Linked DNA regions of Spartinivicinus marinus. The protein of the gene in region 2 interacts with the protein of the main gene of each other region in a pairwise test. Links are inferred from orthologs where the notes say so. Each region holds a gene or a part of one and is shown on either strand. Other genes may lie near its edges.

Evidence for each region. The genes of interacting proteins can lie anywhere in the genome.
Region 1: the proteins of ftsA (region 2) and OQE68_RS18540 interact in binary tests that used the Escherichia coli proteins (3 or more experiments, as listed by UniProt). The link is inferred for Spartinivicinus marinus from one-to-one orthologs.

Annotation. Positions count from the first base shown.
Region 1 is NZ_JAPJZK010000001.1:4,077,105-4,081,040, reverse strand. Bases 83-3,045 are described here. They hold OQE68_RS18540 (rod shape-determining protein), read right to left. Parts: upstream 2,102-3,045; coding sequence 1,064-2,101; downstream 83-1,063. Other genes in these bases: gatA (Asp-tRNA(Asn)/Glu-tRNA(Gln) amidotransferase subunit GatA), read left to right, coding at 3,029-3,045; gatC (Asp-tRNA(Asn)/Glu-tRNA(Gln) amidotransferase subunit GatC), read left to right, coding at 2,657-2,944; mreC (rod shape-determining protein MreC), read right to left, coding at 83-880. Outside these bases: more of mreC, read right to left, coding at 1-82; more of gatA, read left to right, coding at 3,046-3,936. UniProt on the Escherichia coli protein: Forms membrane-associated dynamic filaments that are essential for cell shape determination. Acts by regulating cell wall synthesis and cell elongation, and thus cell shape.
Region 2 is NZ_JAPJZK010000001.1:4,269,314-4,273,099, forward strand. What follows is about bases 803-3,786. They hold ftsA (cell division protein FtsA), read left to right. Parts: upstream 803-1,667; coding sequence 1,668-2,906; downstream 2,907-3,786. Other genes in these bases: OQE68_RS19155 (cell division protein FtsQ/DivIB), read left to right, coding at 803-1,490; ftsZ (cell division protein FtsZ), read left to right, coding at 2,975-3,786. In the rest of the region: OQE68_RS19150 (D-alanine--D-alanine ligase), read left to right, coding at 1-663; more of OQE68_RS19155, read left to right, coding at 678-802. UniProt on the Escherichia coli protein: Essential cell division protein that assists in the assembly of the Z ring. May serve as the principal membrane anchor for the Z ring.

The DNA of each region.
Region 1 (3,936 bases), 190 kb from region 2 along the record:
CTACCGCAATCACATCATTGTTATCATTAGCTTCTTTACCACTGAAGACCAATAACACATGACGACTGCGATCTAACTTTGCAGAAGGTCTTACTTTGATGATGGCAAAAGGTTTGCCAGGGTCGTGGATAACCTGGATCACTTTACCCACTGGATAGCCTACCGGAAAACGCTGCCCTAGGCCTGAACTGACTAGAATATCACCTTCACGGATATCAGCAGTATCCGGCACATGGCGTAGTAGCAGCTCATCCAATTTACCTGTGCCTGCAGCAATGGCACGAGCACCGTTACGATTCACTTGAACAGGCACACTATGATTAGCATCGGTAATAAGCAGAATACGGCTGGAAAAAGGGCTGACGGAAATAACTTGCCCCATCAAACCACTGGCATCCAGTAAAGGCTGTCCAACAAAAACTCCATCTGTCGAGCCTTTATTAACAATAACCTGGTGAGCATAAGGGTCGGGATCTACCCCCACTAGCTCCGCAATCAGAACTCGCTCATCAAGGAGTTTTGAGGAATTCAGTAATTCTCGTAAACGGATATTTTGTGCCGTGAGTGCCGCGAGCTTCTGAAGGCGACGCTCCAGTAGCAAGTTTTTCGCTTCTAACTTCGCGTTTTCTAAAATAAGTTCTTTGCGAGTTTTCAGGGCGTCATCAGCCATCCCCCACATTTGTGCAGGAAGATCAGCCACCCACTGCACAGGTGTAGCGACTACGGTCAGCCAGGCTCTCACTTTGTTAAGGCCATTGTCCAGGCCATCAAACCGCTGCTCAGAAAGCATCAAGCCTAATGACAACACAATAAAAAACAGCAGCTGTGCGGTGAGAGATTGTTGCTTAGAAAATATTCGCTTAATTGGTGACTCCCACATTTTGTCTTTTAACTACATTGGAGACTGTTACCTTAAAAAGCCAATACCTTTAATTAAGAATTAAGCTACAACAGTCTCCTACCTACTGAATAGGTTGCAAGACCATAAAAAAATCTGTCTTGCAATGTTGAATACCTTATCAATTAGACTCACTTAAGCTCTAGTAAGTCCTATTGGTTTTGACTACTCAGTAGATAAAAGATCAAATGCATGGCGTTCCATTATTTCTAGTGCTCGTCCTCCCCCTCGGGCCACACAGGTCAGAGGATCTTCAGCCACCACCACAGGCAACCCAGTTTCTTCACTCAGCAGGCGCTCCAAACCTTTTAGTAACGCACCACCGCCTGTCAGAACCATACCTCGCTCTGCAATGTCGGAAGCGAGTTCAGGTGGTGATTGCTCTAGTGCACTTTTCACTGACTGCACAATGGCTGCTAAAGATTCCTGAAGTGCTTCCAGAATCTCATTACTATTAAGGGTAAAACTGCGAGGTACCCCTTCTGCCAGATTACGGCCTCTTACATCAATTTCGCGCAGTTCATCACCTGGGTAGGCACAGGCAATTTCTTGTTTAATTCTTTCTGCCGTGGCATCACCGATCAGGCTGCCATAGTTACGACGAACATAAGTGACTATGGCTTCATCAAAGCGGTCACCCCCCACCCGGACTGACTCCGAATAAACAATCCCGCTTAGCGAAATAATAGCTATTTCAGTGGTTCCCCCACCGATATCCACAACCATTGAGCCATGGGCTTCTTCAACAGGTAGGCCAGCACCAATGGCTGCAGCCATTGGTTCTTCTATTAAATACACTTCACGAGCACCCGCACCTAGCGCTGACTCACGAATGGCCCGCCGCTCAACTTGAGTCGACTTGCAAGGCACACATACCAACACCCGTGGGCTTGGCTGAATAAAACTGTTTTCGTGTACCTTATTAATAAAATGCTGGAGCATTTTTTCAGTGACACTAAAGTCAGCGATCACTCCGTCTTTCATAGGCCGGATAGCTGTGATATTACCAGGGGTTCTACCCAGCATTCGCTTCGCCTCAGTACCCACTGCGGCAACCGTTTTCTGACTACCATGATGACGAATAGCCACCACCGAAGGTTCGTTTAACACGATCCCTTTATCTCTAACATAAATCAGGGTATTAGCAGTACCTAAGTCAATTGACAGGTCACTTGAAAAAAATCCCCGTAGTTTCTTGAGCATGCGTGGTATTCTTCCCAACAAACAAAGAATGTGAATATGGTTGCAGTGTTTTACACAAGCGCATTGATTAGCTGTAACTTAATAATAAAGATCAGTGCAACCGGCCAACAAAACAGTTTACGCTTTATATCTAAACTTGCTATCTACCTAATCTCAGCCACCTTTTAATAAGCTGACTCTCAGTAAAAAGCACCTAACTAATAAGTCAAATAAATAAGATTGACTGTGGTTTTTATTCATAATCTTGCAAATTGCTGCAAACTCTAACAACCGCGCTTACATAGAGCAAGTTAAGAAGCTATCTCATAGTAAACTATTATACCCTTAGTTAAGGGCAAGCCTGTCAGTTAACACCAACTTCGTTACTTGCTACAGCCATAACTAATGCATTGTGTCTTACTTATACTGTAGTCTAACCTTTTAATTGATTGACAAAAATCTGTCTTCTATTTCTATTTTTTTATTTACTATCTCTCGTTCAATCACTCACAAGCGCTTGAGATTGTCACTGCAAACCCCTACATTTGCAGTTTGGCTTTTAGTTGGAGAGCACCCATGGCCCTTGATCAAACCGATGTTGAAAAAATAGCCCACCTGGCACGCATTGCTATCGACCAGCAAGATATTGCCAATACTACTGAAGGGTTAACCCAAATTTTAACCATGATCGACCAAATGCAGGCTGCTGATACTGATAATGTAGAGCCTTTGGCTCACCCACTGGAGATGGAACAACGGCTGCGCGCAGATGCAGTCACCGAAACCAACCAGCGGGAAACCTTTCAGGCCATTGCCCCTGCTACTGAAAACGGCTTGTATTTGGTACCTAAGGTTATTGAGTAATCAAGTCCGTCAGCAAAAACTATCACCTTGCCGCACAAACACCTGTATTAGGACCTGTACAATCCAATAGGACCTGTAATTACCATGCAAAACAAAACTGTAGCGCAACTGGCAGCTGGTCTTGCCAAAGGCGAATTTTCCAGTGTTGAACTAACCCAGCATTACTTGAACCAGATTAAGCAGTTCGATAATCAGCTGAATAGTTTTATCAGTATCACGGAAGACCAGGCGCTAACTGCAGCCAAAGCAGCCGACAATTGCCGTGCAAATAATAATGCAGGCCTATTAACCGGCGTCCCTATTGCTCATAAGGACATTTTTTGTACAAATGGCATTAAAACAACCTGCGGCTCTAAAATGCTCTCTAACTTTATTGCCCCTTATGAGTCAACTGTCTCACAAAAGTTCCAAGACGCAGGTTGTGTTATGTTGGGTAAAACCAATATGGATGAGTTTGCCATGGGCTCTTCCAACGAAACCAGTTACTTTGGTGCAGTCAAGAACCCTTGGCAATTAGACTCTACTCCTGGCGGCTCATCAGGTGGTTCGGCTGCAGCCGTTGCTGCCCGGTTGGCACCTGCAGCCACAGGCACAGATACGGGCGGCTCCATTCGCCAACCTGCTGCCTTATGTGGCATTACCGGATTAAAACCCACCTATGGTCGTGTATCTCGTTGGGGCATGATTGCCTTTGCTTCAAGCCTTGATCAAGCTGGCCCAATCACCCAAACCGCCGAAGATGCCGCCTTGTTAATGAATATCATGGCAGGGTTTGATGAAAAAGACTCAACCTGTGCCAATGAGCCCGTACCAGATTATACAGCCACGCTTAACGACAGTATTGCTGGGCTGAAAATAGGCTTGCCTAAAGAATATTTTTCTGCCGATTTAGATAGCCAGATCGCCGCTAATGTAGAGCAGGCCATTAAAGAACTGGAAAAGTTGGGTGCAACAGTTAAAGAAATCAGTTTGGCTAATTCTCACCTGGCATT
Region 2 (3,786 bases):
CCCTATACAGGTAGTGGTGTAATGGCTTCAGCATTTGCGATGGATAAATATCGGTCGAAATTACTTTGGCAGGGATTAGGCTTACCAACACCTGTGTTTCAACTGTTTCAAAAAAGCCAGCAAACAACTGAGTTATCACCTAAGGTTGCTTTTCCTTGTGTCCTAAAGCCTGCTAAAGAAGGCTCCAGTATTGGAATTACTAAAGTGAATACTGCTGAAGACTTTCCAGCTGCTTTAGCCACTGCGCTGCAGTTTGATGATGATGTTTTAGCGGAGCCCTGGATAACCGGTGCTGAATTTACGGTTGCCATTTTAAATGAGCGGGCACTGCCACCTATTGAGTTAAAAACTGATCGAACATTTTATGACTATGAAGCCAAATATATTGCCAACGATACGCAATATATTTGTCCCTGTAATTTATCATCTAGAAAGCAACATGAACTGAAAAAACTGGCATTAGAGGCTTTTGAAAGTTTAGGGTGTAAAGGGTGGGGGCGTGTAGATGTTATGCAAGATCAGGCAGGTGATTTTTGGGTTTTAGAAGTAAACACTGTACCAGGTATGACTGATCATAGTTTGGTGCCAATGGCTGCTAAAGAGGATGGCTATAGTTTTTCGAAATTAGTGTTAGAAATCCTGGCTACAGCGCAAGCGCAATAGATTCATAGGCAATAATGATGTACCCTGTGCGGTTACGCGACAATAACGGTATAAATCGTAAACAAGCAAAACGTCGAGGAGCAAGTAAAAAAAAGCAAACGCAAAAAAAGTCAATAAAATGGAGCAGGTTGCTTGGGAGCTTTCTAAAATTATCTTTAGTGGCGTGTTTTATTGGTTTAGGTGTCTGGTGTTGGCCAAAACTGACTGATTATTTTAACCAGCCAGTAAAACGGGTACAGGTTGAAGGTCAGTTTGCTGCATTACAAAAGGCAAGTGTACAACAACTAGTAGAGCCCTACCTAAGTAGTCGTTTTTTTAATATTGACTTAATTGGTTTGCAAACAGATTTAGAGAAAATACCTTGGATTGAGACTGTGGCTTTACGACGAGTGTGGCCAGATCAAATTCAGGTAAAAATAGTTGAACATATAGCAGTTGCACGCTGGAATGATGATGAGCTGTTAAGTAACAAAGGAAACCGGTTTAAGCCTGAAAAGTTGACAGGGTTAAAAAGCTTACCAAAGTTAACAGGGCCTGTCGGAACAGAACAGCAGGTTATGGCTCAATATCATAAAATAGCGCAACTTATTCGGCCATTAGGGATGTCAATTAAACAGCTAAATGTCAGCTCAAGAGGGGCCCTGGTATTTGTAACGGATCATTTTCGTGTGTTGGTTGGCAGGGATGATGTGGTTAAGAAAATACAGCGATTTGTTAAAGTTTACAAAGCGCAGCTAGTAGGAAAAAAGGAGCTGATTAAATCAGTTGATGTACGTTATAGCAGCGGCGTAGCAGTGATGTGGAAAACTAGTGAGTTAAAAAGCTAATGCTATTACAGGCAACCAGTGATTTGAAAAGCAGTAATCTGGAATGCTGCTGCAAGGAAAAGAGTTGCAAGGGTATAAACAAGTATGGGGTGTAAATTTTATATACCAATCGCGTATAGATAAGACGGCGCAAAGGTATTACTTCACTTGAAGTGTAATGGGTAGGAAGGTTTTCGAATGGCAACGTCTCAAGACGGAAAAATGATAGTCGGTCTAGACATTGGTACATCTAAAGTGGTCGCTATAGTAGGTGAAGTGGCTGATGATGGTACGTTGAAAGTGGTCGGCATTGGTGCTCATCCATCTCGTGGGCTGAAAAAAGGCGTTGTTGTAAATATCGAGTCTACTGTTCAGTCCATTCAGCGAGCGATAGAAGAAGCTGAATTAATGGCTGGCTGTCAGATTCACTCGGTATATGCAGGTATCGCTGGTAGTCACATTAGTAGTTTGAATTCCCATGGTATTGTGGCCATTCGAGATCGAGAAGTATCCCCAGCTGATGTCGATCGGGTTATTGATGCGGCTCAGGCGGTTGCTATTCCTGCGGATCAGAAAATTCTACATATCTTGCCTCAAGAATATGTAGTGGATACCCAGGAAGGTGTTAAAGAACCTCTGGGAATGTCAGGCGTTCGGCTGGAAGCAAAAGTTCATCTGGTTACCTGCGCAGTGAATGCAGCACAAAATATTGAAAAATGTGTCAAGCGCTGCAATTTAGAGGTAGAAGATATTATTTTGGAACAGCTGGCTTCTAGTTACTCAGTGCTAACTGAAGATGAAAAAGAGCTAGGGGTTTGTCTGGTAGATATTGGTGGAGGAACCACAGATATTGCCGTATTTACTAGTGGCTCGATTCGGCATACTGAAGTAATCCCTATTGCTGGTGACCAAGTAACGAATGACATCGCGATGGCGCTTCGCACGCCTACTCAGCATGCGGAAGAAATTAAAATTAAATACGCTTGTGCACTTACTCAGTTAGCAAGGGCAGAAGAGTTAATAAAAGTACCTAGTGTGGGTGACCGCCCACCACGGGATTTATCAAGACAAGCACTGGCAGAAGTGGTTGAGCCCCGTTACGAAGAATTATTTACCCTAGTGCAAGGGGCGCTTAGACGTAGTGGTTTTGAAGAGCTGATTCCTGCTGGCATCGTTTTGACTGGCGGTACTGCCAAAATGGAGGGTGTTGTGGAGTTGGCTGAAGAAATTTTTCATATGCCCGTTAGGTTAGGCATGCCTACGGATATTAAAGGACTTTCTGATGTGGTAAAAAATCCTATCTTCTCGACAGGTGTCGGGTTGTTACATTATGGGTTACAGCATCAAAAAGAAGGTAGTGTTGCCATGCCTGTAAGATCTGCCGCTAAAGTAAATATCTTTAGCCGGATGAAACATTGGTTTCAAGGAAACTTTTAACAGGAGTAACGATAAATAATACAAATTAAATTGAATAGTAGTAGATAGTTGAGAGAAAGGAGAGGGTTATGTTTGAGTTGGTTGATAATGTGCCGCAAAACGCGGTCATTAAAGTTGTCGGTGTGGGCGGCGGAGGTGGCAATGCTGTCAACCACATGTTAAATAAGCACGTCGATGGTGTTGATTTTATCTGTGCGAATACAGATGCACAAGCGTTAAAAAACTTGGCGGCAAAAACGGTTCTGCAATTAGGAACTGGTGTGACTAAAGGATTGGGTGCAGGCGCTAATCCTGACGTTGGCCGTGAAGCGGCACTTGAAGATCGCGAGCGCATTGAAGAAGTGCTAAATGGCGCTGATATGGTATTTATCACAGCCGGTATGGGTGGTGGTACAGGTACAGGTGCAGCTCCAGTTGTTGCGCAAGTTGCTAAAGAAATGGGTATTTTAACCGTGGCAGTCGTCACTAGGCCATTCCCTTTTGAAGGACGTAAGCGGATGATTGTGGCTGATGAAGGGATCAAAGAATTAGCAGAAAATGTTGATTCTTTAATCACAATCCCTAATGAAAAATTGCTACCTGTGTTAGGAAAAGATGCCAGTTTATTATCAGCATTTAGTGCGGCAAATGATGTATTACTTGGTGCAGTGCAAGGTATTGCTGATCTAATTATTCGTCCGGGAATGATTAACGTTGATTTTGCAGATGTACGCACAGTAATGTCTGAAATGGGCATGGCAATGATGGGAACAGGTTCTGCGACAGGTTCTAATCGAGCAGTAGAAGCAGCTGAAGTGGCAATTCGCAGCCCACTTTTAGAGGATGTAAATTTACACGGCGCTCGTGGAATACTGGTTAATATTACAGCAGGATTAGATCT